4 regions of the Clostridium hominis genome follow, and region 4 is predicted to be linked to each of the others. Evidence: predicted binding sites of a transcription regulator. Region 4 holds the regulator's gene; each other region holds the start of a gene.
The links. The regulator Rex, encoded in region 4, represses fermentation and respiration genes when NADH is low (regulators of the CRP and FNR family bind a similar motif). The targets are predictions, from matches to a motif close to ATTGTTAANNNNTTAACAAT.
Positions count from the first base shown of each region.

Region 1: the regulator Rex is predicted to act here: its motif matches at 4,453-4,472, upstream of H8S20_RS14990 (acetyl-CoA C-acetyltransferase).
Region 2: the regulator Rex is predicted to act here: its motif matches at 5,036-5,055, upstream of H8S20_RS11090 (DUF969 domain-containing protein).
Region 3: the regulator Rex is predicted to act here: its motif matches at 4,285-4,304, upstream of hypB (hydrogenase nickel incorporation protein HypB).

Region 1 is NZ_JACOOO010000035.1:46,619-55,026, reverse strand. It holds gene prfA (peptide chain release factor 1) at 1-711, shown strand, start outside; gene H8S20_RS15015 (hypothetical protein) at 828-1,355, shown strand; gene H8S20_RS15010 (L-threonylcarbamoyladenylate synthase) at 1,375-2,424, shown strand; gene rpiB (ribose 5-phosphate isomerase B) at 2,486-2,941, shown strand; gene upp (uracil phosphoribosyltransferase) at 3,020-3,649, shown strand; gene H8S20_RS14995 (deoxycytidylate deaminase) at 3,814-4,308, shown strand; gene H8S20_RS14990 (acetyl-CoA C-acetyltransferase) at 4,516-5,697, shown strand; gene H8S20_RS14985 (ATP synthase subunit I) at 5,958-6,350, shown strand; gene H8S20_RS14980 (F0F1 ATP synthase subunit A) at 6,329-7,012, shown strand; gene atpE (ATP synthase F0 subunit C) at 7,084-7,317, shown strand; gene H8S20_RS14970 (F0F1 ATP synthase subunit B) at 7,362-7,841, shown strand; gene H8S20_RS14965 (F0F1 ATP synthase subunit delta) at 7,844-8,383, shown strand; gene atpA (F0F1 ATP synthase subunit alpha) at 8,394-8,408, shown strand, end outside.
Region 2 is NZ_JACOOO010000022.1:81,233-89,640, forward strand. It holds gene asnA (aspartate--ammonia ligase) at 1-189, opposite strand, end outside; T-box leader at 253-524, opposite strand; gene H8S20_RS11065 (HTH domain-containing protein) at 776-952, shown strand; gene H8S20_RS11070 (GerMN domain-containing protein) at 1,224-1,964, opposite strand; gene H8S20_RS11075 (gamma-glutamylcyclotransferase family protein) at 2,073-2,510, opposite strand; gene pcp (pyroglutamyl-peptidase I) at 2,512-3,153, opposite strand; gene H8S20_RS11085 (DUF979 domain-containing protein) at 3,297-4,226, opposite strand; gene H8S20_RS11090 (DUF969 domain-containing protein) at 4,240-4,920, opposite strand; gene H8S20_RS11095 (pyridoxamine 5'-phosphate oxidase family protein) at 5,233-5,700, shown strand; gene H8S20_RS11100 (hypothetical protein) at 5,805-6,539, opposite strand; gene H8S20_RS11105 (anti-sigma factor domain-containing protein) at 6,793-7,674, opposite strand; gene H8S20_RS11110 (sigma-70 family RNA polymerase sigma factor) at 7,685-8,350, opposite strand.
Region 3 is NZ_JACOOO010000024.1:49,882-58,289, forward strand. It holds gene H8S20_RS11475 (DUF5692 family protein) at 1-405, opposite strand, end outside; gene H8S20_RS11480 (hydrogenase maturation nickel metallochaperone HypA) at 427-768, opposite strand; gene H8S20_RS11485 (FAD-dependent oxidoreductase) at 800-3,574, opposite strand; gene hypB (hydrogenase nickel incorporation protein HypB) at 3,578-4,243, opposite strand; gene H8S20_RS11495 (helix-turn-helix domain-containing protein) at 4,516-5,505, shown strand; gene H8S20_RS11500 (FAD-dependent oxidoreductase) at 5,518-6,726, shown strand; gene H8S20_RS11505 (MATE family efflux transporter) at 6,808-8,136, opposite strand; gene H8S20_RS11510 (aldo/keto reductase) at 8,139-8,408, opposite strand, start outside.
Region 4 is NZ_JACOOO010000047.1:164,245-172,652, reverse strand. It holds gene H8S20_RS19530 (DNA-3-methyladenine glycosylase family protein) at 1-653, opposite strand, end outside; gene H8S20_RS19525 (C-GCAxxG-C-C family (seleno)protein) at 976-1,401, opposite strand; gene H8S20_RS19520 (3-hydroxybutyryl-CoA dehydrogenase) at 1,570-2,418, opposite strand; gene H8S20_RS19515 (electron transfer flavoprotein subunit alpha/FixB family protein) at 2,449-3,480, opposite strand; gene H8S20_RS19510 (electron transfer flavoprotein subunit beta/FixA family protein) at 3,500-4,279, opposite strand; gene H8S20_RS19505 (acyl-CoA dehydrogenase) at 4,293-5,432, opposite strand; gene H8S20_RS19500 (short-chain-enoyl-CoA hydratase) at 5,468-6,262, opposite strand; gene H8S20_RS19495 (redox-sensing transcriptional repressor Rex) at 6,616-7,275, opposite strand; gene H8S20_RS19490 (manganese efflux pump MntP) at 7,460-8,026, opposite strand; gene H8S20_RS19485 (heavy metal translocating P-type ATPase) at 8,335-8,408, opposite strand, start outside.

The sequences.
Region 1 (8,408 bases), on a different contig from region 4:
TTATTTGCAGCTAATCTTTTTAGAATGTATACAAGATATGCAGAAAGCCAAAGATGGACTGTTGAAATGATGAGTTCAAATGAAAATGATCTTGGTGGCTTCAAAGAAGTTGTATTCATGATTAAAGGTAATGGAGCTTACTCAAAGCTTAAATATGAAAGTGGAGTTCATAGAGTTCAAAGAGTACCAGACACTGAAAGTTCAGGTAGAATCCATACCTCAACTGCTACAGTTGCAGTATTACCAGAAGTTGATGATGTTGATATAGAAATACATGATAAAGATTTAAGAATTGACGTTTATAGATCATCTGGTAATGGAGGACAATGTGTTAATACTACAGATTCTGCTGTAAGAATAACACATATTCCAACAGGAACTGTTGTTGCTTGTCAAGATGAAAAATCACAGCTTAAGAATAAAGAAAAAGCTATGAAAGTATTAAGATCTAGACTTTATGAAGCAGCTGAGGCAGAGAGAATGGCTGGAATAGCTGAAGATAGAAAGAGCCAAGTAGGTACGGGGGATAGAAGTGAAAGAATAAGAACTTATAACTATCCACAAGGAAGAGTAACTGACCACAGAATAGGTCTTACACTTTACAAATTAGATTCTTATTTAAATGGAGATATAGAAGAAGTTATAAATGCTCTAATCACTGCAGATCAAGCAGAAAAGATGAAAGCAATGGGAAATACTGATTCGATGTAATAAGATTAAAAGCCTTGCATTTATAATGTAAGGCTTTTAGAATAGGTAAATAAATTATGTATATAGATAAAGCATTAAAAAGGCAGAGTAAATTAAAAAAATTATTTTATAGTACTATGATATTTTTAAGTATATTCTTACCTATGATGGTTTACTTAGCAAATATAAGATCAAAGTTTATATATATCTATTTATTAGTTTTAGAGATATTAATTCTTTTATCCATAGTAAATAAAATTAACTTTTATAACTTAAAATTTTCATGCGCAAATAATAAATTAAAATTTAAAAGTGGATTGTTCTCAAAAGAGAATATCTTAATTTGTGATAAAATAGCTATAGTACATACAAATAATATTAAAGAAGATATAGAAATAGTAATAGTTACAACTATGAGATTTAGAAATAAATCATTGAAACCTGTTAGCAAGTCATTTTTGCAAAGGTATCCTGAGGCTAATCATGAATATTTAAAGCTTAAAAGGCTAAATCCTGAAGAAAGTTATTATTTTCAAGTAATTAGAAGAGGAGCTTTAAATAAGTATATTTTATTAGAAGTTATTTATAAAAATTGTGTAAAAGCTATATATACTTCATCTGCTATAGATAATATTAAAATAGCAAGAGGGCAAAATGAATTTTAAAAGAAGGAAGGTAAGTCTTGTGAAAACAAAGGTTGCCATAATAAATGATGTTAGAGATGATATAGAATATATAAAAGAGGCTGGAAGTGTAATTAAAGAGGGAGGAACAGTGGCATTTCCCACAGAAACAGTATATGGATTAGGTGCTGATGCATTAAATTCAGAAGCTGTAAAGAAGATATTTATCGCAAAGGGAAGACCACAAGATAATCCACTTATAGTACATGTTAGTTCTAAAGATTTATCATATTTAGTTAAAGATATTCCTAAAGTAGCTGAGGATTTAATGAATAAATTTTGGCCAGGTCCGTTAACTATAATATTAGATAAAAAAGATATAATTCCAGATGAAACTAGTGCGGGGCTTAGTACTATAGGTATAAGAATGCCTAATAATGAGATAGCATTAAAACTTATAGAATTATCAGGAAAACCTATTGCAGCGCCATCTGCAAATATATCAGGCAGACCTAGTCCAACGGAAGTAGAAAGATGTATTGAAGACTTAGATGGAAGAGTGGATTATATTTTAGGTGGAGACAGAAGTGATATAGGAGTGGAATCTACTATAGTAGACTGTACTGTTGAGCCTCCAATGGTATTAAGACCTGGTGGAATTACTTTAGAAATGCTAAGAGAAGTTGATGCTAGAATAGAGATAGATAAAGCTTTAATGAAAAAACCAACTGATGATTTAAAGCCTAAGGCTCCTGGAATGAAGTATAGACACTATGCACCGAAGGCATCTTTAAAAATAATTAGAGGTAAAAATGAAAAAACTATTGAAATTATCTCTGAAATGTTGGAAAATTATATAGATAAAAATAATAAAGTGGCAATACTTACAACAGATGAAAATTTAAGTAGGTTTAATAAAGGTGAAATTATATCATTAGGCAGTGAAAAAGAATTATCACAAATAGCCCAAAATCTTTTTGAAGCTTTAAGAAAATGTGATGATTTAGGGGTTCAATATATTTTATGTCAAGGATTTGAAGAAGATGGTGTTGGACTTGCGATAATGAATAGACTCAATAAAGCTGCTGGATATGATATTATAGATGTTTAATTAAAGGAGGATGGGGGAACCTATCTTCCTTTTTTATAAATAAAAAATGGAGGATTATTTTATGAAGATAGCGTTAGGTTGTGACCATGGTGGTTTAAATTTAAAGGCGGAGATAGCTAGTTATTTAAAATCACAAAATATAGAATTTAAAGACTTTGGTACATATACAGAAGAATCTTGTGATTATGCTGACATAGCTTTACCAGTAGCAGAAGCAGTAGTAGCTAAAGAGTTTGACTTTGGTATATTAATATGTGGAACTGGAATAGGAATTGGAATAGCAGCAAACAAAGTTCCAGGAATAAGAGCAGCACTTTGTTCAGATACATTTAGTGCTCATGCAACTAGAGAGCATAACGATGCTAATATATTAACTATGGGAGAAAGAGTAGTTGGTAAAGGATTAGCTATAGATATAGTTAAAGCTTTCTTAGGTGCTGAATTCGAAGGTGATAGACACGTTAGAAGATTAGAAAAGATAACTAAGATAGAAGAAAAATATAGAAATAACAAGTAGTTGCTACAAAAATAATACTTGATATATATGTTAATTGTTAATATATAATTAGTTAGTTTAATTTAGGAGGAATAAAAGATGAGTAAAGTAACAGAAATGAGACATCCATTAATATCACATAAGTTAGCTTATATAAGAAGTAAGGATACAGGGTCTAAATATTTTAGAGAATTAGTTGAAGAAGTATCTATGTTAATGGCATATGAAGTAACTAGAGATTTAGAAACAGAAGATGTTGAAATCGAAACTCCAATTTGTAGAACTACATGTCAAATGTTAGCAGGTAAGAAGATGGCTGTAGTTCCTATATTAAGAGCTGGACTTGGGATGGTTGATGGAATACTTAACCTAATACCAGCAGCTAAGGTTGGACATATAGGTCTATATAGAGATGAAGAAACTCTTCAACCAGTAGAGTATTTCTGTAAACTTCCTCAAGATATAGCAGAAAGAGATGTAATTGTTGTTGACCCAATGTTAGCTACAGGTGGATCAGCGGCTGATGCTATTATGTTATTAAAACAAAGAGGTGCTAAGAAGATAAGATTAATGTGCTTAATTTCTTCACCAGAAGGAATAGAATTAGTTCAAAAACAACATCCAGATGTAGATATATATGTAGCTGCTATAGATGAAAAATTAAATGAAAAAGGATATATAGTACCAGGTTTAGGTGACGCTGGAGATAGACTTTTCGGAACTAAGTAATAAAGAACGAAGCAGTTGCTTCGTTTTTTTAATAAATTGATAATAAATTAAATGAGAAATTCTAAATTATAAATGAAAAGTTAAGGGAATAAATTTCTTGGTTTTGAATTATGAATTAAGAATTTTACATTAAATAAACATAACATATAAAAAGAGGTGTTTTTATGAAGAGAGAAGCTTATTTAAAGTGGGATGATTATTTTATGTCGGTAGCATTGTTATCGGGTATGAGAAGTAAGGATCCTAGTACTCAAGTTGGGGCTTGTATTGTAAATAGTTCAAATGTAATTGAAAGTATAGGTTATAATGGGTTACCAAAAGGTTGTTCAGATGATGAATTCCCTTGGGAAAGAGAAGGAGAGACTTTAGATACAAAATATTTATATGTAGTACATGCAGAATTAAACGCTATATTAAATGCAAAAGGAAAAGATTTAAGTGGATGTATTATTTATGTAGCATTATTTCCATGTAACGAATGTGCTAAGGCAATTATTCAGTCTGGGATAAAAGAAGTAGTATATTTAAGCGATAAATATGCTGATACAGATTCTGTAAAGGCTTCAAAGAAAATGTTTAGCGCAACTGGAGTTAAGTTAAGACAACTTACCCCAAGAGAGAAGAATATACATTTATCTTTAGATATTGAAAATATATAAGTGGAATTAGTTAATATGAAAAACATCATAATAATTATATAGTTAGAATACATAGACAAAAGATTAATATTTCTATAAAATGTAAAATATATAAAAATATACAAAATATGGTTGAAAATGAAAAGTGGTAAGTGGTATAATAAAACTGTTAATTGTTTAACAATTAACAGTTTTATTCTTTATATGAGATTAATGGGAGGGTATATTATGAGAGATGTAGTAATAGTAAGTGCAGTAAGAACTGCAATAGGATCTTTTGGAGGGGCGTTAAAGGATGTTCCAGCAGTAGACTTAGGTTCATTAGTAATTAAAGAAGCTGTAAATAGAGCTGGAATCAAGCCAGAATTAGTAGAAGAAGTTTTAATGGGAAATGTTATACAAGCAGGATTAGGTCAAAATGTTGCTAGACAAGCATCTGTAAAAGCTGGAATACCAGTAGAAGTACCTGCTATGACAATAAATATGGTTTGTGGATCAGGATTAAGAACTGTATCATTAGCTGCTCAAATGATTAAAACTGGAGATGTAGATGTAGTTGTTGCAGGGGGAATGGAAAGTATGTCTCAAGCTCCATATGCATTAAAATCAGCTAGATGGGGACAAAGAATGGGCGATGGTAAAATGGTAGATACAATGATAAATGATGCATTAACAGATGCATTTAATAATTATCATATGGGTGTTACTGCAGAGAATATAGCAAAAGAATGGGGATTAACAAGAGAAATGCAAGACGAGTTTTCTGTAAATTCTCAGTTAAAAGCTGAAAAGGCTATAAAAGAAGGTAGATTTGTTGATGAAATAGTACCTGTAGTAATTCCTCAAAGAAAAGGGGAACCAAAAGTATTTGCACAAGATGAATTTCCAAGATTCGGTGCTACAATTGAAGGAATGGCTAAATTGAAACCTGCATTTGTTAAAGATGGTACTGTAACAGCAGCAAGTTCATCAGGAATTAATGATGGAGCAGCAGCGATAGTAGTGATGAGTGCTGAAAAAGCGGCAGAATTAGGAATTAAACCAATGGCTAAAATAGTTTCTTATGGAAGTAAAGGACTAGACCCATCAATTATGGGATATGGACCTTTCCATGCAACTAAAAAAGCATTAGAGAATACAGGATTAACAGTAGAGGATATGGATTTAATAGAAGCAAATGAAGCATTTGCAGCTCAAAGCTTAGCTGTCGCTAAAGATTTAAACTTTGATATGAGCAAGGTAAATGTTAATGGTGGAGCAATAGCACTTGGACATCCAGTAGGAGCATCTGGGGCTAGAATATTAGTTACATTACTTCATGAAATGGAAAAGAGAGATGCTAAAAAAGGTTTAGCAACACTTTGTATAGGTGGAGGAATGGGAACAGCTTTAATAGTAGAAAGAGAATAATAATAAAAGACCTTACTTTGAGTAAGGTCTTTTATTATTATTCAAAAGTCTGAAAATTTAGTCAAATGAATTTAATAAATCATAAATTAAATAGATTATTCATAAAATGAGATAAAGTTAAAAAATATAAGCAATAGTGAATTATAGAAATAATTACAAATAAATACAGGGGTATTTAGGTGAAAAATAATGGAAATGGAGTTTTATATTAATGTTTTAAAGAGATATAATTACAGAAGTTATCTAAGGAGTAATAATATATGAATAGGGAAATAAAAAGTTTACTGAGGATACTTATAAAGAACATCATGTTGACATTAGCTATTATTATTTTTGCTATGTTTTTAATTGGACATGCTATATTAGGTGTTATATTTTCTTTAGGATTATTAGTTGCAACTACAAATTTTGTACTTAGTGGAATTATAATTGAAAAAACAATTAAAAGTAAGAAGAAGTTTGTTAAGTATATTTTTCCATTTAGTTATATTTTAAGAATTATAACAGTAGTTATTATAGCGTATCCATTTATATATAATATTGAAGAACTTTTAGCCTATATATTAGGATTTATAAGTTTTTTTATAATGTTAATAATAACTTGGTTAAAAATGCAAAGGGGAGTGAGTAAATGGAGCCATACAAACCTATAATCTCATTTAATCTTGGCCGTCTAGTAATAGATATAAAGCCAGAGGCAGTAATACAACTAGTAATAATACTCTTTGTGGGGATTTTAGCATGGTATGCTACAAAAGATTTAAAAAGTAAACCGCAAGGTAAGAAACAAGTAATTGTTGAATACTTGTATAACCTAATTAATAATGTTGTGGATAGCAACATGGGGAAGGAATATAGAGATGTAGTGCCATTTATAGGGACATTGGCTATATTCATTTTAATAATGAACCTCACAGGATTAGTTGGTATAGCAGCGCCTACTAAAAATTTTAGTGTAACAATTGCTTTATCTCTAATAGTATTTGTATTTATACAGGCTTATACAATTAGAAAAAAAGGTATAAAGAGTTACTTTGGAGGATATGCAAAGCCTATGGCTGTTATGCTACCAATAAATATATTAGAAAGAGTTATGCTTCCAATATCATTAGCTCTAAGATTGTTTGGAAATATATTAGCTGCAACAGTTTTAGTTGAATTGGTATATCAAGGTTTATCATCATTAGCTTGGATTGCTGAGATTGGGTTACCAATACCACTTCATGCATATTTTGATATATTTGATGGAGCAATTCAAATGGTTATATTTGTAATGCTAACAATGATAAATACCAAAATAACTGTAGAACATTAAAGAAAAAATTGATATTAAACTTTACTGACATTATTAATAAAAATAAATGCAAATTAAGGAGGAATTAAATTATGGATCAAGAATCAGTAAGAGCATTAGCAGCTGCAATAGCAGTTTTAGTAGGAATAGGAGCTGCTATTGGAATAGGTAATGCAACAGCTAAAGCTGTCGAAGGAATCGCTAGACAACCAGAAGCAAGTGGTAAGATAACAACTGCTTTAATGATAGGTGCTGGATTTGCTGAAGCTACAGCAATATATGGTTTATTAGTATCAATATTATTAATATTTGTAGGAATAAGCTAAAAATTTAGTGTTTTAGATAATTCTTAGAAAGGAGAAAGCTAATTATGGAAATAAATATAGGAGTTATATTAGCTTCAATAGTAAATACAGCAATTTTATATATAATATTAAAACATTTTTTCTTTGATAAAGTTAAAGCTGTGATAAATGAAAGAGAAGAATATATAAATAAAACCTTTTTAGAAGCTGAGGAAGCTACAGAAAAGGCAAAAACAATAAGCATAGAAAGTGAAAAAAGAATAGAAGAACTAAAAAGACAAAGTAGAAAAATAACTGAAGATGAAAAGAAAAAGGCTGAAGATATTTATAGAGATATAGTTGATGAAGCAAAAAGAGATGCTGAAGTTATAAAGGAAAAAGCTAGAGTTGAGATAGAAAGAGAAAAGAAACGAAACGAATATGTTTTAAAAGAAAGATATGTCAGCTTAGCAATGGAGTTATCAGAGCAATTAATAGAAAAGAATATAGACGAGGGTAAAAATAAAGATCTAATAGATGAATTTATCGCTAAAGTAGGAGATTAAATATGTATGAATATTTAGATAAAAGATATGCGATAGCTCTTTATGAAGTTGCAGAAGAAAATGGGAAAGTTGATGAATATATTGAAAACTTAAAGATTATATGTGACTTAATGGATAATGATAAGAGTTTTTATGAATTTATCAAAAATCCTCAAGTAGGTACAAGAAATAAGAAAAGAGCATTTATTAATATTTTTAAAAATAAAATTGACGAAGATTTGTTATCCTTTTTGCTTATTTTAATTGAGAAAGAGAGAATTCTACATTTAAGAGAAAAAGTAAATGAAATGGAAAAGATAATTCTTGAAAAAAATAATACATTAAAAGGTTTTGTTAAGACTACAGTACCTTTAACAGACGAACAATATAATTTATTAATAAATGCCTTAGAAAAAAAGTATAGCAAAAAAATTGTGTTAGAGAGAATTATAGATCCTGATATACTAGGTTCCATATATGTAAAAATAGATGATGAGGTTATAGATGGAACAATCAAGTTTAAAATGGATAAATTAAGGGAACTAATGCTTGAATTAGAATAGAGGTGTTAATGTGCATATAAAGCCA
Region 2 (8,408 bases), on a different contig from region 4:
TACACCATTAAGGTTGTCATTTATTCCTTGGCCTCCTTTTACGAAAATTGGTGCAGATACTCTCGTTAGGTTTAGGCTTTCAGCTAAATTAGCTTCAAAAAAATCCTTTATCTTTTTTATAGCAACTTCTGTTTCTATTAAATTCAGTGTAGGTTTATATCCTTTTGGTACAATTGTCGATTTTTTCATATAAATGACCTCCTAAAAAATTTATTAATTAATTTTAAATATAAAAAAACCTCTCATCCCTATAAAAGGGACGAAAGGTATCTTCCGCGTTACCACCCAAATTAGCTAATAATAAGCTCACTCATTAACAGTACATAATTATACTGCTGAATTTTTAACGGTATTATTCCGCCTAAGTCTACTTAAGTGGCCTTTACTATCTAGTAGCTTACTCTCACTTGTTCGGTTAGGTGCTCAAAGATGTTTTTCACTACTGCTTCCATTATGGGACTTTCACCACCACCCACTCGCTTATAAACTTATTCAATAGCTACTCTTCTTATCACTGCATTTCATTATCTAATTTATATACTATATTATTCCTTTTTTGATAATGTGTCAATAATTTATTGTATTTTTTTATTTTTTATAAATAGTAGTTTTCTTAAATTACGAAAACATTAACTCGTTATCAATATTTATTATTAATTAAAAACAATTATTGATTTTTGCAGTATATTATGTTATATTATGGATAAAATATACATATAGATAATTTTCTATATTTTTAATGATGAATTCAAATTTTATTTAAAGGAGATATACAATGAGCGCTAAAGAACAAGTTTTAAATTTATTAAAAGAAAATTCAGAAGCAATGAAAGCTGGTGAAATTGCAACTGCATTATCAATAGATAAAAAAGAAGTTGATAAAGCAATAAAAGCTTTAAAAGAAGAAGGAAGTATAACTTCACCAAAACGTTGCTTCTATACAAAAGCATAATAATTAGACTCCGTCTAGTTTAACTTTTATTAACACTTTTACTATGATATTATATAAATTCCCAAAAGCCTATGTTAAGTTATATGCTAACATAGGCTTTTCTCTGTATAATATATAAATATATATATATATATAACCATTCTATCTTCTCATAAATTCCTTTACACTTTCTTTTACTCATATTTATTTAAGTTTTATTTTTTATAATACTATTAATTATTTATATAAAAAAATAGCTGTTCATCTTCAATTGTGACAGCCATTTATCTTATTATAACGCTTTTGTTTCAATATTCTCTATATTTATATGTTCATTGTCTCCATAAAAAAGATGTCCACTTTCATAATTTTCCCCATTAACTAAAATTCTTATATTATTCACATTATAATTATAAGAATAAGTAAGAGCTAAAGAATTTAACATCCCAATTTCTGCTGCAGATCCTAAGCTTGATGAGAAATCATAATAACTACTTGATAAATTAACCGTTATAGAATCTCCATCTAATTTTGCAGATAAAACTTCAACATTTGATGGTAACGCCAAAAAATTTGCTCCTGCTGAATCTTTTAATCCATTAGTTAAAGCCTTAGTTAAAGCTTGATCTATTACTTCAACTACTGTGTCTTTATAATATATAACATCTTCAACACCATTATAGAAAAACAATCTACAGCTTCTTGTAACTTCCTCGGATTCGCTTTGATTCTCCCCTATACTTTGATTACTTTCTTGTTCTTCTTTTACCGATTCATCATTAACATTATTTGGCTCTTCACTTGCTTGCTCATTTAACACTTCATTTTTTTCTTCTTGCTTATTCTCTTCTTTACTCTCATTTGCATCTTGAATTGTAATTGGAGATTTCTCATCATTTGAATTTTCTTTATCTTTTTCTATATCTACAACAATATTATTATCATTTGTTTCTTTTCCTACTTCCTTTTCTCCACAACTCACCATAGAAATTGCAATTCCCATAATTAATAATGTTATAACTAACTTTTTCATACTTATACCTCTCATAAAAAAATAACTTTACATAAATAATATTCTTTATATTATTCAAAAATCCTTTTTTAAAAAATAATGAGGTTGCATTTTACAACCTCATTAATACTATGATGTTTTCTTCAGCATATAGCTTGCCCAGTCACCATTGTTAATATATATGCTATTATTATTGAAAACTTCCTCATCATTCATAGCATAATAGTAAACATAACAACTCTCTGTCTTACCATCTTCTAATTCAACATCCATAACTATTCTATTATATTCATTTCTGCTATCGTTAACTCCATAATAGTTTTCCATTTCGTCCATTGGAATCATTACTTCTTCAAAGTTTTTAATAGTCATAACTTCCCCAATAACTATATCCTCTCCTTCTAAAAGAGCTGGATATCCTTTATGAGGCATATGATAAAGCTTTCCTTTTACTTTTCCTAACTTAGCATCATTGACTTTTCCCTTTAAATATTTATCGTAATTATAGAAACCAGTTCTTAAGCTACCATAAACAAATATCTTCTTTTGTTCTCTAGGTTCTAACATTTTAGCAAACAGCTCCACCAACAGCTTTGATATCTTCTGAATTTTCTACTGCTGCTTTTATACATAATTCTAGACCTTTTGCAATATCATTTATGTTCATGGCTGGCTTATCTGCTTTATCTATAGTTTGTGCTGGTATATATGGTACATGTATAAATCCACCTTTAGCATTTGGATACTTCTTATCTATCATGTATAATACCCCATACATTACGTGATTACATACAAATGTTCCTGCTGTATTTGAAACAGCTGCTGGAATTCCGTTTTCCTTCATTTCTTGAACCATAGCCTTTATTGGTAGGTTTGAGAAATATGCTGCTTCTCCATCTTCATATATAGTTATATCTATTGGTTGATTTCCTTCATTATCCTTGATTCTTGCATCATCCATGTTTATTGCAACTCTTTCAGGCGTAACTTGGAATCTTCCTCCTGCTTGTCCTACAGAAATTACTATGTCAGGATTATGAATTTCCATAGCTTCTTCAATTTTAGCTAAAGATTTTCTGAATACTGTTGGTATTTCTAACTTAATTACTTCTGCTCCTGAAATTGTCTCAGGTAATAATTTAACAGCTTCTAAAGCTGGGTTTATGCTTTCTCCTCCAAATGGATCAAATCCAGTTATTAAAACTTTCATCTATTATCTCTCCTTCTAATATCATTAGTTTTGTATACTCAATATTATAAAGCTATAAATACTAACTTACAAATGTTAATATCTAGATACTATTTAAGAGTTAAGAATAAATAAATTCTTAACTCTTTTATTTTTTAACTATTTTAGAATGCTAATACATACATTAAAATAATATGTACAAATAATAAAGCTAAAGCAACTGGTGCTTGTTGCTTAATTATAGCATTTTTATCGTCTATTTCTAAAAGTGCTGCTGGCATTACATTAAAGTTTGCTCCCATTGGAGTCATTAATGTTCCACAATAACCTGCTGTTAATGCTAATGCTCCTGCAATAGCCGGATTAGCTCCTTGTGCATAAACAAATGGAATACCTATTCCAAGTGTTATAACTGAGAATGCTCCGAATGCATTTCCCATGATCATAGTGAATACTGCCATGCCTATACAGTAAGCTGCAACACCTATTAATATATTCCCTTGTGGAAGTACACTTGATATAGCTGTTGAAATCACGTCACCTACACCTGCAGCTGTAAATACAGCTCCTAGTGCTGCTAATAACTGTGGTAATATACTTGTAGTTCCAACAGATTGGATCATTCTATGTGAATCTTCAACAAACATCTTTGGATTAGCTTTTGTAACTATAAATGTTGTTATCATAGCTAAAATTGCTGCAACACCTATAGAAGCTGTTCCTGATATCGGTGTAAATTGTGCTATTACTAATGCTGCTATAGCTATCATTAGTGGTGGTAAAAATATTTTTATTCCTAACTTATTAGCTTGATCTTCACCAAATTTGTAATCTAAATCTTTTATAGTACCAGGCTTAACTTGCTTAGTAAATGTAAGAATACCTATTACTACAAGCATTCCTCCAACAACGTTGTAAGGTAATTTATGACCAAATATAAATATTATCCCTAGTAAAGCCCAGAATAATGCTGTCCCATATCTTGCCGGATTGCTTTTATCTTTTAAAGATAATACTGTAGTGCTTAACATCATAATACCAATTAATATATAAAATAGCTCTAGTAGCATATTTGAAATTGCTGCAAAATCCATGTATTATTTCCTCCTACTTCTTAGATTTATTCTTTGTTCCGTATAGTTTGTCCATTTTTTTATCAAGAATCATATTTTGAATAAGTACAAACACGAATGCAAATACTGCTATTGGAATTGAAGCTTTTGCTACATCTATTCCTGTTGCATTATATCCTAACTCTGTTAAACTGTTTGCCACAAGTAAGACCCCTGAACTTGCTAAGAATAAATTCTGCCCAAAGAAATTTCCATAGTTTTCTGCTGCAGCTGATGCCGCTTTAATCTTATCTTCTGTCTTCTTATCAATTTTTCCATGCTTACCTATAGCTGCTCCTTGAGCCATTGGATTTATTAGCGGTCTAACAAACTGTGGATGCCCACCTATTCTTACGCTTGCTGCTCCACATAGTTGTCTTATAAAGCAATATAATGTTAATAATTTACCTGTTGAAAGATTTTTAACATTACTTATTAATTGAATTGCCTTTTGTTTTAATCCATATCTTTCACAAATACCAACTACTGGTAAAGTTAAAATAAAGATTGTCATTAATCTCTGATCAACGAATGTCTTTCCTAAAACCGTTAATATTTCATTTATATCCATATTCGCTGCTAATCCTGTAGCAAGTGCTGAAACTATTATTACTGCAATACTATCAAATTTTAGTGCAAATCCGATTATTACAATTAGAATTCCTATAAGTACCATTTACTCTCCTCCTTAAAAATATCTAATTAAAAGATATATCATTTTTCGTCATTTGTCTACAAGAATTTTGTGGATGACATGCATTTTTATAATATTTCCTTAATATAACCCCTATATTTTTAATATTTTATCAATTATCCATACATTAATTTCGCAATTCAATTTTCCTTTTATTGAATTTTCTAAAAACTTTATTGTTATCTTCTTTTTGTCATTGTAAAATATTACTGTATTCTTATTTAAAGTAATTAAATAATTTAAAAATAAATATAATATTATTACTATCTCTTATGATTATCTGGAGGTTAAAATATGTTTCGAGAAATGCGTAAAAAATCAAGAGAAATTTTTGCTGATAATATAGCTGATATTTTAAAAACTGCTGAATATGGAACTTTAGCTACTGTTGATGAGAATGGCATCCCCTATGCAACTCCATTGAGTTATGTATATTTTGATAATGCTATATATTTTCATTCATCTCCCTATGGCCACAAATTAGATAATATCGCAAATAATTCTAAAGTATCATTCTGTGTTGTTACCGATACAGAAATTATTCCTGAAAAATTCAGTACAAAATATAAAAGTGTAATTGCTTTCGGTACTGCATCTTGGGTTATTGGTACCGTTAAAAATGCTGCCCTTATGGAATTCATAAAAAAATATTCCCCACAATATCTAGAAAAAGGAAAAGATTACATTGAAAAAGCAAAAGCTGCAACTACAGTTATCAAAATTGAAATTGAACATTTAACAGGGAAGGCAGCTATTAAGTAAAAATTTTTAATTATAAATGAAAAATTAGAGGAAGAAATTCACTAATCTGAATTTTAAAAGAGAAACTGCTATAGCAGTTTCTTTCCTAGCCCTAGAATTTTTTATTAAATAAAGTATTCTTTTATCTTTTCTTTTAATTTTTCTTTATTCTTTTCTAATTGAACTAACCTATTTACATTAGCCCCTGATGGATGCGGAAATCCTTTAAGCACTTGATTTTCATTTAAAATTCCATTGTCTATAAAAGTATTTAGTACTTCTTCTACTGCTGAACCTAAAGGTATAACAAATACATCTTCGAGTTTATTAAACTCCTCAATAAAGTTCTCATTTACGTACTTCATTAAGAAATCACTTTTAATTAGCTTTGGTGTGTGCCCAGTGTAGTTTTTTCCTTTAACAAAAACAGGATAAGGTATTAATGATATTGTATGTAATAAATAATCCTTATCTTCGAATAGCTCTGAGCAACTATTTATTCCAATAATCTTATTTAATTCTATTTTATCTAACATACTTATTATGTTTTTACGTAAACTACCACTAAACCTTCCAGCTGCTTTACATAGATATTTAGTTTCTTCTAAAGTTTTACCTTCTTCTATACAAATTCTCGCTGTTTTTATAGCCGTGCTCATCTGTTGAAATCCTGGAGTTATTCCAACTATAAATAGCTTAGCCTTTTTATTTAGATATTCATTATGAGGAGCATAATATATCTCTATATCATTAAATTTATCTACTAGAAACTTTTCTATTATTAAATCTTCTCTTGTGTATTTTTCTTTCAAAGGTAGCTCTTTTATTTTATCAATATAATCTTCTAAGTATTTCTTCATCTCGTTTTCCTCTTTAAATATTAACTTTTTTAATATAATATCATAAACTCTTAAGTATTATTTACTAAACCTACTAAAAATATTTTATCAATACTTAAGTTCAATATCATTATTACTTAAGCATTGATAAATTTTCCCTCAAGACCTAAATAAATATAATCTCCTAAAAATAAAAAAGGCTAAGCAAACTTTTCTAGTTGCTCTAGCCTTTTAAGATTCAATAATAATATTTTAAATATATGACTTCATTTTATTAATCGTCATTTTCCTCATGATTATCATCGTCATCACTTTCCTCATGATTATCATCTTCATCATCATTATTATCCTTATCATTTTCGTCTTCTAATCTATCTTCTAACTCATCTTGAAGTTCATCTAGCTGCTCTTCATCTAAAAATATACTTCCATCAACATTCCTTAGTAACTCTAACATTTCTTGAGTACTTAAGTTTTCTATAGCATCTTCAAAATTATCTTCATCAAGTTTTACTAATGCCTCATACTTACCTAAGCTAATTCCTTGACTTTTAGCTTTTTCTAAATCTGACTTTTGCCCTTTCAAGAATGCTACCTCAGTACCTTTAAATGTATTTTTAATAGTTTTTTGAATATCTTTTTCATAATTTATATTCTCATTTCCGATAAACGAGAATCCTACTAAAACAGCATTATTATTACTTAAGTAATTATTTTGGCTTAGTAAATCTTTTAATGCCACTGTCCCTTCTTGAAAGGTCATTCCTTTAATTTTATCTAAACCTAATGCAATAGCATCATCATTTATTCCTTTTACATCCTTTATAATTCCATTTTGGTCTAATTCAAACTCTATACTAGGATTAATATCAAAGGTTAAAACTGCATAAACATTATTCATTTTACTAGAGAACATATTCATTATTGGATTTATTAAAATTACAAATAAAGCTGCAATTGCGCCTAGAGGTACTATATACTTTCTAAAAGGAATTACCTTAGCCGTATCTTTCTTAATATAAATATCTTCTTCAAAAAAGAATACTGATTTTCCAACCTTTAGGCCATCTTTATTTTTTATTCTGACTAATGTCCCATCTTCTTTCATAATAATAACATAGTCATTTTTAACTTCCATAACTATCCCTTTAAACATACTGCACCTCCTATCTCTTTATCCATAATCTTAAATTTCTAAAATTCTTATCAATAATAATTACAACAGATATTATAAATTTCTTACTTCGTTTAATTACCTTTTCTGTTACTGAAAATTTTACTGAGATTTGTTTTATAGGAAGTCTTCTTTTTTCATACATAAAGCTAGTTAGTGACTTTTCCTTGCTGACCTTTTCAGATAATTCTATAGCATTTCTTCTAGTATCCTCATGCTTAGGAGCCTCATCTACTAAGTCTTCAAAAGTAAAACCAAAAGCTTCTATTTCTTCTTTTAATTTACCTATTTCATTTGATAATTCATCACTTTCTTCAACTACTGTCTCTGCTACTTCCGATATATCAATACCTTTCTCTTTAAGGGCTTCTATTGATTCAACCTTATTATTTTTATTTTCTTTTATAAGATAATTTTTCACCCTACTACTTATGACAAGCTTTGCAAAAGCTGAAAAACTTCCCCTACTCTCTTCATATTTGTCTATAGCCTCCTTAAAAGCAATAAGTGCTATACTTAATTCATCATCATTTTCTACAGACACATATCTTCCTGTAATAGAACTTACTGTCTTTACTATAAATGCCATATAATCTTGAATTAATTTGTCTATACTCTTATTTTTAATGTCATTAATATTCTCTTCTGCAAATTCCATTTAGCTATATATACCACCTCTCTGTTTTATATTACAACAATATCTCTAGGAATTTCCC
Region 3 (8,408 bases), on a different contig from region 4:
TCCAAGTACTACTATTCCACCTGGATCTACTTGCATAGATTTAAATTTAACGAATATTTCAAGTTCTCTATACACAGCTTCTGCAATATTTATTGAAAGGATTGAAACTGGAAATATAACTGCAAATTTTGATTTACCAAGCTTTGTAAATCTTATTAGCATAAATCCTAATACACCTGTTAATGCTGATACAACCTTAACCCATGCAAACCAAGTTTTTCCTGTTGGTGAACTTAGTACATTTGTAAATACTAATATAGCTAGTACTACCGGTAATATACAGTATGCTAATATAGATAACATTTTTGATTTTCTTGTAACCTCATTTATTACTATCCATACTGCAATAAACAGTATAAGTGCAATTATTGACCCTAATGAATAATTCTCATAAAATAATCCCATACGGATACCCCCTAATATTTTTTAGTAAGCAACAACCTCTTTTATATTAAACTCTTGACCTGATATTAAGTCATATTCTTCTCCACTACAGCTAGGACATATTCTTTTATACTTTATAACGTTATATATCTCATTACATCTTTTACATTTTGCATTTGCTGGTAGTACTATTATTTCTAGTTCAGTATCTTCGTATGGTGTTTCATTTACAGCTGCTGGGTAACATTCTTCTATAAATCTTGGTATAGATTGTGACAATTCACCTATTTCTAATACAATCTTCTGTACCTTTGTTAGATTGTTTTCCTTTGAAAAATTATCTACAACCTTTATTACCTCATATACAATTCCTAATTCATGCATATTACTACTCCTAATTTTTCTACTTCATCTATTATCTTGTTTTAGTAAATGGATTAATTTTATTTGCAGTAATCTTAAGCTTTCTAGTTATTGTATTTTTTATTACTGTCTTTGGTAGTTCATCAATATCATAACCTTCAGCATCATGAACTTTTACTAACTTAATTGCATCAAATTTACATCTTAAAGTACAAGCTCCACATCCAACACATAAATACTCATCAGTTTTAGTAGCACCACAGCTTAAGCATCTAGCTGTTTCCTTTTTAATTTGCTCTTCTGTTAATGTACCTCTCAAATCTTTAAATGTTCTTTTTGCTTCCTTACCATCAACATGTTTAATTTTTTGTCTTGGTGTTTCATCATATCCTTTTATTAAAGCTAAATTTTCTTTGTCTAAAGCCTTGTAATAATGGTTATCTCTACCTAATACTAGTGATTGTCCTCTTTGAACAAACCTATGGATAGATACAGCAGCTTCTTTACCTGCTGCAATAGCATCTATTGCAAACCTTGGTCCACTAGCTACGTCTCCTCCTGCAAAAATATCACTCTTAGTAGTTTGTAATGTAATATTATCTACCTTTATAGTACCTCTTGGAGATAATTCTACATCTTCACCTTCTAAAAGATTTCCATAGTTATAAGTTTGTCCTACTGATAATAACACATAATCACATTTAATAACTTTTGTTTCCTTTTCATCAAATTTAGGATTAAATCTTCCATTTTCGTCTATTGTAGATAAACAACGTTTAAACTCTACAGCTACAACCTTGTTATTCTCTCTTACTACTCTTGTTGGCCCCCATGAATTATTAACGTTTATTTCTTCTTCTAAAGCTTCCTCTACCTCTTCAATATGAGCTGGCATAGTTTCTCTTGATTCTAAGCAGAAAATATCTACAGCATTTACTTTATCTAATCTTACTGCAGTTCTAGCTACATCAATAGCAACATTTCCTCCTCCGATAACTACAACCTTTCCACTTACCTCAGTTTTCTCTCCAAGGTTAACATCTCTTAAGAAATCTACTCCACTTACTACTTCCTCTGAATTTTCTCCATCTATACCTAGCTCTCTTCCTGATTGTGCTCCAATTGCTATATAGAAAGCGTTAAATCCTTCATCTCTAAGGTCCTTTATTGTAATATCTTTACCAATTTCAACACCGGTTTCAAATTTAACTCCCATTTCTCTTAAAACATCTATTTCCGCATCTATTACATCTTTTTCTAATCTGTATGATGGAATACCTAAAGTTAACATACCACCCAATCTCTTTTGCTTTTCAAAAACAGTTATATCATAACCATCTATAGCTAAATCATAAGCACAAGTTAAACCAGAAGGCCCTCCTCCTATTATCGCAATCTTTTTATCACTATAATCATGTCTTTTTCTTGGTATATATCTGCTGTGTTGATGTAAATCTTTTTCAGCTATAAACTTCTTTATATCATCAACTGCTACCGCTTCATCGATATTTCCTCTAGTACAATCTTCTTCACACAACCTAGGACAAATACGTCCACATACTGCTGGTAATGGGTTATGCTTCTTTATAAGCTCTAAAGCTTCTGTATATCTCCCTTGTGATGCAAGCTTGACATAACCCTGTACTGGAATATGTGCAGGACATTTTGTAATACAAGGTGCTGTACCTGAATCTAAAGCATTTTTTCTATTTGTTCTATAATCTGAATTCCACTTATCTTCATTCCACTCTGTATTTTTTGGTATAATTTTAGTTATTTGTTCATCTATTGGTTTAATTGAACATAACTTTTGTCCTAATCTTAATGCATTTGTTGGGCATACATCTACACATTCTCCACAAGCAACACACTTACTTTCATCTACCACTGATTTATAATTTGACCTTACAATATCATTATTTATAAACTCATTTGCAAGTCTCATGGCATAACATCCACATCCACAACAATTACATATTGCATGAGTATTACCTACTCCATCTAGGTTTGGTATAGAGTGCATTAATCCGTTATCTTCAGCTCTTTTAATTATGTCAAAGGCTTCTTCTCTTGTAATCTCACGCCCACGCCCTGTTTTGATATAGTACTCAGCTGCATGATCTAATTGGATACACATATCTTCCTTTAGATGACCACAGCCTTCACCCATTTCTTCTCTAGATGTTCTACATGAACAGTTTGATACTGAAAATACTGTAGCTTCTTCTAAATATTTTGAAATCTCTTCATAAGAAGCTCTTCTCGAATTACTATCAATAGCTCTTTCAATTGGTATAACACGCATTGGTCCTCCACCTATTGGCATTACACCTGCAGCCATAGGACCCTTTTTGCTACCGAAATAATAAAATGCTTCTGCTACCTCAGGATATTTTTGTACTAACTCCTTATTATTATTTATCATTTCTAAGTGTCCCGGAACAAATATATCTTGCCAATACATATCAACTCCATCTATTGTATTAACAAAGGCAACACCAGCCCAAGCAATATAATCTAACGCTTCCTTTACCTTTTCATAAGGTTCTCCACTAGCTTTTGCAACATCTTCTGCACTAACCTTTTCTCTAAATTTTAAGTGCATAGCTATTTTAGCTTGATAATCATCAAGTACTGGAGCTAAAGCATAATACTCTGGTCCAAAAGGAATTGCTTCACGTGAGCTTCCAGCCTTTGTTCTTCCGATCTTGTTAGCTAAATCTACTATTATTTGTCTATATTCTCTGTTACCAACATCTCCCCATGTTAAAGCAAAGTCAAATCTTTTTGACTTATTAAAATTTGTTTTTTCTTGTTTCTTTGACATAAATTAATTCTCCCCCTTTATTTGTTCTCTAAGCCATTTAACCCAAAGTTCTACTCCTTCACCGGTTTTAGCAGAAATCGGAATTATAATGATATCCTTATTAAGCTTTCTAACTCTTTCTTCAAGTAAATCCATATTAAAATCAAAATGTTCCATAACATCAATTTTATTTACTATTAATACATCTACTTTTCCAAATATTTTAGGGTACTTTAATGGCTTGTCATCTCCTTCTGGAACACTTAGTATAGCAACATTTTTCATTGCTCCTGTATCGTATCCTACTGGACAAATGAGATTTCCTATATTTTCTAAAAACAATAAATCTAGACCTTCAACGCCAAGTTCATCTATTCCTTGCTTTGTCATAGTTGCATCTAAATGACACAATCCACCTGTATGTAATTGAATAGCTTTTGCCCCTGCATCTTCTACAGTTTTTGCATCTACATCAGAATCAATATCCGCTTCTAGCACTCCTATTTTCATTTCATCTTTTAATGAATTAATTGTACTTACCAATGTAGTCGTTTTCCCGCTACCTGGAGATGACATAATGTTAACTAAAAATACACCTTGTTTTTTAAGCTCATCTCTTGTAGTTTCAGCTATTTTTGTATTTTCCTCTTGTAATCCTTTTTTTATTGTGAATACCTTAAATTGATTCATATTATTCCTCCTTAACCCACTATTTAACTTGATTATAGCAACTTGTTTATTTTTTAACAACCAATCTTTTACAGCTTAGTTTTTTTATAATTTACTTTTGCAAAGTGTTTACATTATGAAAAGGTATACTCTATTTGCTCTTTAGCATTTTATCTAAATATTTTTAATAGCAATATGTTAACATTTCCCTAAAGTAAACTTTTTTATTGCAAAGGCTAGCTTTACATTATAAACTATTATTGTAATTATCTTCTAATAAGGTGTGATTTAATATGGATAAAGATTTTAAGTTTAAAGTTATTACCGAAGCATCTAGTAATGGAGTAAGTAAAACTTGTGAAAAATATGGCATTTCAAGGACTTTATATTATCGTTGGTTAAATAGGTATAAAGCTAAGGGAATTGATGGTCTAAGTTCTGCTAAAAAGGATTTTATACCTAATAATAAAATTAGTAACGAAATTGAGACTGCATTACTTAATCTTATAAAACAATATCCAACCTATGGCCCTAAAGCTATTAAATACTTATTTGATGATCTTGGTTATAAAATAAGTGAATCAGCTATATACAACATCATGAAGAGAAATAATCTATCTAAAAAAGAAGAAAGGTTAAAGTTTAGTAGAAAACAACAAACTAAAGTAACTACAGCTTTACCTAATTTAAATGAGATCCTTAGTGGTGAATGTTGGCTTTTCTGGATAACAGACTACGGTTATTATAATCACCTTGGTCACATATATGAATACACATTATTTGATTATAAAAGTAGAATTGCCTGTTCTAGGCTATATAACAATATTACCTTTAGTAATTTTGAAGATATTTTGACTTCTACTGCTATGCCAGTTGCAAAAACACTTAATTTAAAAATAAGTTATTTATGCTTTTTTCAATCTTGTAAAATAATGAATATATCTACTAAAACTTTTAACTATAGAATAAATAAAATATTAGATGATAATGGATTTGATTTTAAAATACATACTTTTATGGATAAAAATGAAGATTTAAATAGAGTAAACATATTAAAAAAACACTTTACAGAAAAAACTTCCTCATTTTTAGTTCCATTGCTTAATAAAGATATAACTTTTTTAGAACTTAAACTTAAGTTTCAAGATTATATAAGAAATTATAATATTGCTGATAAGCATATTTTTGATATAGGAGAATATACACCTGTTGAATATCATAATAAGCTAAGTAACACTAAACTTATTTTACCTATATGGGCATATATTAAAAGGGAATATTAAGGGGGTATACATATGAGAGTAGCTGTAATCGGTGGCGGCTTTTCTGGGCTTCTTGCTGCATATCTACTGGAGAAAGAAGGTATTGATGTAACTGTATATGAAAAAGAAGAACAAGCTGGTGGCCATTGTAAAACTTTAGTTAGTAAAAACATTAATATTGATATTGGTACTGTTTGTTCATTTACAGGCAATATAAAGGAATTACTAATTCAATTACAAGTTGATTACGTAGAGCGATTTCTTTACAGAAACTTTGTTGATGAAAATTATAATTCTGTTGAACATATGTTAAGAGATGATGTTCTATTACTTATGGATGAATTATCTAACCTAAGTAAGATCTTATCAAAATATGCCTCTTATCTTGATGATATAAACTACGGATATATTCCTGACGATTTAAATGTTTCACTCAAAGATTTTCTTAAAAGTAACGGTTTAAATCTTATATGCCAATTAATTTCTCCCTATCTATCATCCTTTGGCTTTGGATCAATGGATAAAGTACAAGCCTACTATGTATTTAAAATCTTTGATTTAAATACAATATATGCATTTGTTATAGGTAAAAAATCATTATTTATAAAAAATGGCACTAAAGAGCTTATAAATAAGCTTTGTGAAAATATTTCAAATATTAGATATTCAATTGAAGTTAAAAGTATTGAAACTATTCAAAATAAAGTTAAGATAGATACTCTTTACGATACAGAATCCTTTGATAAAGTATTGATTAGCACTAAAATACCTGAAAATATTATTAAAGATACTGTTTATAATGAATTTATGAAAAACATCAATACAAATCCATTTATCCTTTGTGCTTACGAAATATTTAATACAGATTTAATAACAACTTATTATAAATCTCACTTAGGTAAAAAAGACAAACTACAATTCTTCTACATTTATAAGCAAAACAATAGAAATATCCTTTTAGCTTACTCCTATGGAAAAATCACTAAAGATATTGTAAATGATATCACAGCTGATATTAATAAATTAGGAATTAAAATCAAAACTCTTCTAACTGTAAAGCAATGGGATATTTTCCCTCACGTAAAATCTAACAATTTAAATCAAAGTTTTTACCAAGAGATAAATAGACCTAATAGCTTAAGTAATATTACTCTAATTGGATCACTAGTTTCTAAACCATCAATAGATACTTTATATTTATCTGTTAGAAGTGCTGTAAACAGTATACTTAAAAATTCCTAACCTAGTTTATTATAAAAAGACGTCATGTTTATTCTCATGACGTCTTAAATGATAGAATTTATTAAAATTATATATCTTATATTAAATAACCTTAAATTCTTTCCATTTTTCAGATTTAAATCTTATATAGAAAATAACTCCTCTAATACTCCAATCTAGACACATAGCAAATGCTATTCCTATAACACCCATATTCAAGTATACAGCAAATATAATAGAGAATATTAATCTTCCAAGTACTGTTGATGCAATAGAAACTATCATTGTAAATTTAATATCTCCAGCAGCTCTCAGCCCATTACTTAAGGGCCCTGAAAATGGAAATGCTACCGTATTAAAAATATTATGAATTAGTACTAAGATAATAACTAAGTTTCTTGTCTGCGTCGATATTGAGTAAAAGTTCATAATAAACGGCGTAATTGCAAAAATAAATACATTCCATATAATTGATAAAACTAATGTCAATTTCGTTATTTTCTTAAAATAATAACTTGCTGCTTCTTTATCATTGGCCCCCATACATTGTCCTATCACTGTTATATAAACTGGCCCCATAGTTACCCCTATCAAAGCAGCTAATGACCAAATACTTTGTGCAATACCATTTGCCGCAATTTGATATGTTCCAAATAATGCTACAATACTGCTTAGTGCAACTTTAACCAATTGGAAAATTCCATTTTCAACACCATTTGGTATCGCAATTCTTAGAATTTTCTTTAGCATACTATTGCTCCAGTTAAAAATCCATTTCATCTCAAAATGAGTACTATATTTTTTATTAAAGCACAATATAGTAATTGCAACTGCTGAAAAAGCTCTTGCTATCAATGAAGGATACGCAACCCCTGCAACTCCTGCTTTTAAAACAAATACCCCTATAACATTTCCAACAGCATTAATAACATTAGCTATAATAGAAACATACATTGTAACACTTGTTTTTCCTATACTTCTATACAAAGCTGCTCCCGCATTATATATAGCTAGTGCTGGATAAGAATATGCAGATATCCTTAGATATGTTATGCAAGATTCCATAACTGAATTTTCAACCTTTCCAAATAATAACTTCAATAATGTTTCATTTAATAATAAAACTAATATTGATAGTATAATAGAAAATATTGTTGAAAACATTAAAAGCTGACTTGATGCTTTTATACTATTCTCCTTATCTTTATTTCCTATATACTGACTAATAACAACAGCTCCCCCCGAAGCCAAAGCTGTAAATAAGTAAATAAATATAGTATTAAACATATTTACAAGAGAAACCCCTGATACTGCCGCTTCCCCTGCATAGCTAATTACAAATGTATCTACTATTCCAACTAACATAACTAATAATTGCTCAAAGAAAAGTGGAACAATTATTCTTTTTAAATCTTTATTGGTAAATATCATTATTAAATACTCCTTTTTTTAGCCATAACTCCAACTAATGAATGAGGTTTGTACAATTTTTCTAAATATTTAATTTCTTCATCAGTTAAGTTAACTTTCATTGAATTAATAGCCCCATCTATATGATGCTTTTTAGTTGCTCCAACAACTGGTGAAGTAACCTTAGTTAATAACCAAGCCAAAGATATCTCAGTCATAGAAACTCCCTTTTTATCAGCTAACTCCTCAACTCTTTTTATAATAGCTATATCATCATCATAAGAAGCATCGTA
Region 4 (8,408 bases):
AATGATTTTATATATTCTAAATCAAATATCCTTAATTCTTCAGTTAATGTACCATTGTTTTTAGCTTCAATTGCATCATTTACTTTGCTTATAGTATCAAATATGTACTTACTTCTGAAAGATGCACCAGTTTCTTTTATCTCATCTAAAGTTGCGCCCTTAAATTGTTCTGGAGTTGGGAACGCATAATATGTATTACCCTTATAAGAAAGTTCATCTCCCCACTTCTCAGACATTTTCTTTATAGTTTTCATTATAGCAGGTATACTATTTCTTGCTGATACTATAAAGCTTATTAGCATTTCAAATGGGTCTTGATTAAGAATTCTTATTCCATATCCAAACTCAACACTTTTTCTTAAAGTTTCATCCTTAGCAAGTTCACCCTTAAGAACTGAATAATCTGTATCCAAATCAAAATAATTCTTCCAAATCTCATTAAAATCATTAAGATTAGTATTATAAATAATTACATTGTCACCATCTTGAACTACTTCTATAACTCTTCTATAAGCTACTACGATATAGTTTTTATCAGAGATTCTTTCCCATCTAAAACATTGTCCACATTCTAATATTTGCTTTATATTAAAATCCTTAACACCCTCAATTATTATTGAATTATCATTTTCTATTATATTTCTATAATTCATTACTACACCTCATTTAATTTAAATTTAATTTCTAAAAAGTTATATTTATCTGCTGAAAATATATTTTTCTTCACAAAGTGAATATTTCTCCTAACGTCTCTACTTATATTATCTTCTCTTTATTCTTTAATTTATATTCCAAGGAAAAAGATTATTAGTTAATATTTTCTTTTATTTATATGCTATATTAAATAATTTATTTTTTCAATATTTTTAATAATTTATTAGAAAGAAAAATAAATACCTTCGGTACACTAATTTACCGAAGGCATTTTTCTCTAAGCTAAAATAAACATAATATTGTCGTTAGCTAATCTAACATTTATCTATTTATTATGTATAATTTCTTATATTCCTCTACTAAATCTTGTAGCACTTCTGCAGCTGTTTTCATCATAATTGTACATCTTGGAGCTTCCTGCTCATAATATTTCTCTTTTAAAGGAATACACTCCAAAGTTCCCATTCTCCTATTGTATTCATTTATAAATCTTGATGTCATCTCTTTAACTTGTGGGCTTTTATGTCCTCTTTCCGTAGTGAACATTAATCCGATTACTGCCGCACCACCTGTTATAGCTCCACAAACACTTCCTACGGCCATTCCTCCACCAAAAGAAGCCATTGTCATTAAAGTTTGTTTAGAAATATTTAAATCATACTCATCATTTGCTGCTACAAGCATGCATTCTGCACAGTTTAAATCATATTCTTTATCATAATATTTCATAACTAAATCTACTAACATTTTTCATCCTCCATTACTAATAATCCATTTTTATATTAGCATTCTCACTTAAAATACTAAACACGCTTCCTTTATTATTCCGAAACTATTTTACCACTAAAAAAGGATATAGAAGTACTTTTATTTAAAAAATACTCCTATATCCTAATTGTAATTTAACGCTAGGTATTACTTACTATAATCGTAGAATCCTTTTCCTGTCTTTCTTCCTAACCATCCAGCTCTAACATATTTTCTTAATACGCTACTAGCTCTATATTTAGTATCTCCTGTCTCATTATATAAAACATCCATAATAGCTAAACAAACATCCAACCCTACTAAATCACCTAAAGCTAAAGGTCCCATAGGATGATTTGCACCATATTTCATAGCTGTATCTATGTCTTCTACAGATGCAATTCCTTCTTGAAGTATAAATGAAGCTTCATTTATCATAGGAATAAGTATTCTGTTAACTACAAATCCTGGAGCTTCCTTTACTTCTACTGGCTCTTTTCCTATTGCTAAAGATGCTTCTTTTACTGCATCAAATGTTTCTTGAGATGTAGCCATTCCTCTTATAATTTCAACTAACTTCATTACTGGAGCTGGGTTAAAGAAATGCATACCTATAACTTTATCTGGTCTTGATGTAGCTGAAGCTACTTCTGTTATAGATAAGGAAGAAGTATTTGAAGCTAGTATAGCTTCTGGTTTACATATCTTATCTAATTCTGCGAATATTTCTTTTTTAATTTTCATATTTTCAATAGCTGCTTCCACAACTAAATCACAATCAGCAGCTAAATTCATATCAGTAGTTCCAGAAATTCTTAAAAGTATTTCTTCCTTAACTTCTTCAGTCATTTTGCCTTTAGCTACTTGCTTAGATAACCCCTTATTAATTCCAGCAATTCCTCTTTCAACAAATTCATCTTTTATATCTCTAACTATAACTTCATATCCCTTTTGAGCAAAAGCCTGAACTATTCCAGCACCCATAGTTCCTGCACCTAAAACAAAAATCTTTTTCATAACCAATACCCCTCTCATTCTTCAAATTAACTATACTAACTCTACTGCTATTTCTGAGTCTTTAGATTCCATTGATTTTAATTCGCTTATCATTTCTGGTATTACTTTATTTAAGTCTCCGACTATTGCATAGTCTGCAACCTTCATTATTGGAGCTGCTTCATCTTTATTTATAGCAATAATCATATCTGATTCTTGCATACCAGCAACGTGTTGAATAGCCCCTGAAATACCGCAAGCTATATATATGCTTGGTCTTACAGTTTTACCAGTTTGACCAACTTGATAATCTCTTTCTATCCATCCCTTATCTACAGCTCCTCTTGATCCTCCTACTACTCCACCAAAAGCATGTGCTAATTCTTGAAGCAATGAGAAGTTTTCTTTTGAGCCTACTCCTCTACCACCTGATACTATTACTTTAGCTTCACTTATATCTACAACTTCTTTATTAGCTTTTACTATTTCTAAAATTGTAGTTCTTATATCTGAAGTTTCTAGTTTAACTTCTACATTTTCCACTGTAAAATCATAGTTCTTTTCAGTTAATCTAGAAAATACTCCTGGTCTTACTGTAGCCATTTGCGGTCTGTGGTCAGGACAAGCTATTGTAGCCATTATATTTCCACCAAAAGCAGGTCTTGTTGCTAATAATGCTCCATTTTCAACTTCAACAGCTAAAGATGTACAATCTGCAGTTAACCCAGTTCTTAATCTTGCAGCAACTCTTGGCCCTAAATCTCTTCCTATAAATGTTGCTCCTATAAAGAATATTCCTGGTTTTTTATCATTAACTAAGTCACAAAGAACCTTTGTATATCCATCAGTAGTATAATTTTCTAACTCAGTATGATCAGCTACCAATACTTCATCAGCACCATACTCTCCTAATCTATTAGCCAAATGTCCAATATTATTTCCTAATAATACAGCTGTTAACTTAACTCCCAATTCGTTAGCTAATCTCCTACTTTCACCTAATATCTCTAAAGATACTTTTTGTAATTCACCATGTCTTTGCTCAGCGAATACCCAAACTCCTTGATAATCTGCTATATTCATCATAAATCCCTCCATTCTCTTAGATGTAATGTTTCTCTTTTAATTTACTTAAAACATATGATACTGCTTCTGGTACTGAATCTTTAACTATTTCTCCTTCACCCTTTGCTTCCTTAGTCATTGACTTCTTAACCTTTGTAGGTGATCCATTCAATCCTATTTCATTAGCTTCTACATCTAAGTCATCTGATGTCATTACCCTTACTTCTTTATTTGCTGTATCAAATATCAATCTAGCATTCATGTATCTTGGATGATTTAACTCTTCAATAGCTGTTAGAAGACATGGTGTTTGAACTTTTATTAATTCATATCCATCTTCTAAAGCTCTATTTACTATTAAGTCATTTCCATCAAACTCAACGTCTTGTACATAAGTTACTTGAGGAATTTCTAAATGCTCTGCTATTTCTGGACCAACTTGAGCTGTATCTCCATCGATAGCTTGTCTTCCCCCAAATATTATGTCATAGTCTAAAGTTTTAATAGCTGCTGCCAAAGTCTTAGATGTTGCAAGTGTATCTGCTCCACCAAAAGCTCTATCTGTTAAAAGTATTGCTTCATCAGCACCCATGCATAATGCTTCTCTTAAAGCTTCCTTAGCTTGTGGAGGTCCCATACTTATTACTGTAATATGAGCGCCATTTTTTTCTTTTATTTGTAATGCAGCTTCTAAAGCATGCTTATCCTCTGGATTTATTATTGAAGGTACACCTTCTCTTATTAAAGTTCCCTTAACTGGATCTATTTTTACTACTGTTGTATCTGGTACTTGTTTTAAACAAACTACTATATTCATATAAAATACCTCCCTATCTTAATGCTGCGCCTGAAATAACCATCTTTTGAACTTCTGAAGTTCCTTCATAAATCTCAGTTATTTTAGCATCTCTCATCATTCTTTCTACTGGATAATCCTTAGTGTATCCATATCCACCGTGGATTTGTATAGCCTTAGTTGTTACTTCCATAGCAACTTCAGCAGCAAACAACTTAGCTCTTGCAGCTTCTACTGAGTAAGGTAATTTATTTTGTTTAAGCCATGCAGCTTTATATACAAGATGTCTTGCAGCTTCAATCTTAGTGTCCATTTCTGCAATCATCCATTGTAATCCTTGGAATGCTCCTAAATTTCTACCAAATTGTTTTCTTTCTTTCATGTATTTAATAGCTTCTTCATAAGCTCCTTCAGCTATTCCTAAAGCTTGTGCTGCTATACCTATTCTTCCTCCGTCAAGAGTTTTCATAGCCATACCGAAGCCTTTTCCTTCTTTACCAATTAAATTTTCTTTTGGAACTATACAGTTTTCAAATATAAGCTCAGTAGTTGAAGAGCCTCTTATTCCTAGCTTGTCTTCTACTTTTCCAATAGAGAATCCTGGGAAGTCTTTTTCAACTATAAATGCTGATATTCCTCTAGTTCCTTGTTTTTTATCTGTCATTGCAAAAATCACGAATGTATCTGCAACTCCACCATTAGTTATAAATATCTTTGAACCATTTAAAACATAATGATCTCCATCTAATACTGCCACTGTTTGTTGTCCCGCAGCATCTGTTCCAGCACCTGGTTCAGTTAAACCAAAAGCTCCTATTTTTTCACCTTTAGCAAGTGGAGCTAAGTATTTTTGTTTTTGTTCCTCTGTCCCAAAATCATTTATAGCTCCAGCACCTAATGAAGTATGTGCAGAAACAATAACTCCAGTCGTAGCACAAACCTTAGATAATTCTTCTACTGTTAAGATGTAAGATAATACATCTCCACCAGCTCCACCATATTTCTTATCAAATGGAATCCCCATCATTCCAAGCTCTCCCATTTTCTTAACATTTTCCATTGGGAACCTTTCAGTTTCATCAACTTCAGCTGCTATAGGCTTTACTTCATTTAAAGCAAAACTTTTAACCATTTGCTTTATTAATCGTTGTTCCGTAGTTAATCCAAATTCCATATTTGTTACCTCCTGATTCTTATACCTATTTTTAATTATCTATTTTGGAAGTTCTTAGATCTTTTTTCTAAAAACGCTGTCATACCTTCTAATTGATCTTCTGAATCAAAACATTTACCAAAATCTTCAGCTTCAACCTTAATAGCTAAATCCATATCTACTTGGGTTCCTCTGTTTATTGCATCCTTACATAACTTAACTGCTATTGGTGCGTTTGCAATTATTGAACTTGCCATTTTCTTAGCTTCATCCATTAAACTTTCTACAGGTACCACTTTATTAACTAATCCAATTCTTAAAGCTTCTTCAGCATTTACCATTGCGCAAGTATATATAAGCTCCTTAGCTTTTCCTGCTCCTACTAATCTCGGAAGTCTTTGAGTTCCTCCAAATCCTGGTGTTATCCCAAGGCCAGCTTCTGGTTGTGCAAATCTAGCTTTTTCTGATGCTATTCTTATATCGCAAGCCATAGCAAGTTCACAACCTCCCCCTAGGGCAAATCCAGGTATAGCTGCAATTACAGGCTTCTCTAAGGTCTCTAATCTTCTAAATACTTTATTACCAAGTAATCCAAACTCTTCAGCTTCTGTTGAATTTAAATCTTTCATTTCTGCAATATCAGCTCCAGCCACAAAAGCCTTTTGCCCAGCTCCTGTTACTATTACGCAATAGATCTCACTATTATTTTCAATACTATCTATTACTATGTCTAACTCTCTCAAAGTGTCTGAATTTAGGGCATTTAAAGCTTTAGGTCTATTAATAATAATAGTTGCTAAATTACCTTCAGTTTCTAAAATGACATTTTTTAATTCTACATCAACTTGCATTCTCAACATTCCTCTCTTTTATACAAAATTCATCATCAAAAAAAGCATAAGACAATTTTATTGTTAATTTTCTAACAATAATGATTAAAAAAATATACTTTTTTGTCGTCTTTAGTATAGTAGTTGGAATAATTTAACTTCTGTGATTATTATATTACTTTAAAAAGAGTTTTTCAATAACTTTTTACTTTTTTGTTAAAATTTAACATAACTTTTGGATATAATATTTTTTATATAATAAATTAATGTTATAAACAAAAAAATATACTTTCAATGTGGCATTAATTTATTACCATATTGAAAGTATATATGTATATCTAGTAGTTACATCCAAGATAGACTTTTCCTAAAGACTATTCACCTTGCTCTTCTTCTAGATGTGATTCTGCTTCACTATGCATTAAATATATTAAAGTTAATAAACTTTCAGATAGATGTACATTTTCTACTATTACATCACTTGGCACTTTTAAGTCTACAGGAGCAAAGTTCCATATTCCCTTTATTCCACATTTAACTAAAATATCACATACCTTTTGAGCATTTATTCTTGGTACACAGATAATTCCTACATCTGTTGGATTTTCTTCTGCATATCTTTCTAATTCATCAATATCTTTTATTTCGATATCTCTAATTTTCATCCCTAGTAATTTTGGATTAGCATCAAAAATTGCATTAATATTTAATCCAGCTTTAGAGAATCTATAGTTGGCAATTGCCTGACCTATATTACCAGCCCCAACTATCAAGGCTTTGTACTCTGTATCTAGTCCCAATATTAATCCTATTTGGTTATAAAGATCTTTTACATTGTACCCATAACCTTGTTGCCCGAAATCTCCAAAGTTATTTAAATCTTGTCTTATTTGTGAAGCTGTAAAACCTATTTTTTCTCCAAGTTCTTTTGAAGAAATTCTATCTACATCATTTGCCATTAACTCTTGTAGATATCTATGGTATTTAGGCAATCTTTTAATTACAGCCATAGAAACATGTTTTTTTCTTTCCATAATCTAAATTCTCCTTAAAGTATCTTATATTTAATTAAGTCCACTTTCTCTACTTTTATACATTGATAATATAATAACATACTTTTTATATGTATTCTATATCTCTCAATAAATATAGATGACTTATTTTTGTAAATATTTTTTCTAAATTGTATATCAAACAAGTAATAGTGTATATTATTTTTTAAAATATTCCAAGGTGTTCTAGCAAAATTTTTAATCCTATTAAGATTAATATAACTCCACCTATTATTTCAGCCTTCCCAGAGAATAAGTCTCCAAATATCTTTCCTATTATAACACCTATAGCAGAAGTTACAAGTGTTATTATCCCTATAATCAATACAGCACTTATGATATTTACATTTAAGAATGCAAAACTAACTCCAACAGCTAAAGCATCTATACTTGTAGCAATCGCTAATATAAACATTCTTTTCATTCCTGTATCTACTTCATCATCGCTATCTTCATCAGGGTGAATAGCTTCATGAATCATTTTTCCACCAATTATAGCTAACAGTATGAATGCTATCCAGTGATCAAACTTTTCAATATAACTACTAAATCCATTTCCTAATATCCATCCAATTAGAGGCATAACTCCTTGTGCTATCCCAAAGAACAATCCAGCTTTTAATGCTATTTTCCACTTATCTCTTACTGGAATCTTTAACCCTAGTGCTACAGAAACTGCAAAAGCGTCCATAGCTAATCCTACTGCTAAAAAAATTAAACTTAATAAATCCATAATCTCCTCCACACTTTAAATTTATATATAAAATATTTAATTACTTTATTACCTCTATAGCATTTTTCATTCAAATTTTTATTTATTTTAGTAAATAATATCATTTTATTTTTCCTAAAAAAATAGAGACTTATGTATAACGTAGCAGATCCGTTATACATAAGTCTCACAATTTAAAGCAAAGCCAGATGTGTTAACATCAATATGTTGACTTTGCTACAAGATGCGGTGATCTTGCATGCTACTCCCTTATGCCTAAATATTCTCGACTTTTAAATTATAATTAAAGTAAAATTCTTTGTCAACTTTTATCTAAGACATCTAATAGAGTTAATTACTGCTAATATTGTAACTCCTACATCAGCAAATACTGCTTCCCACA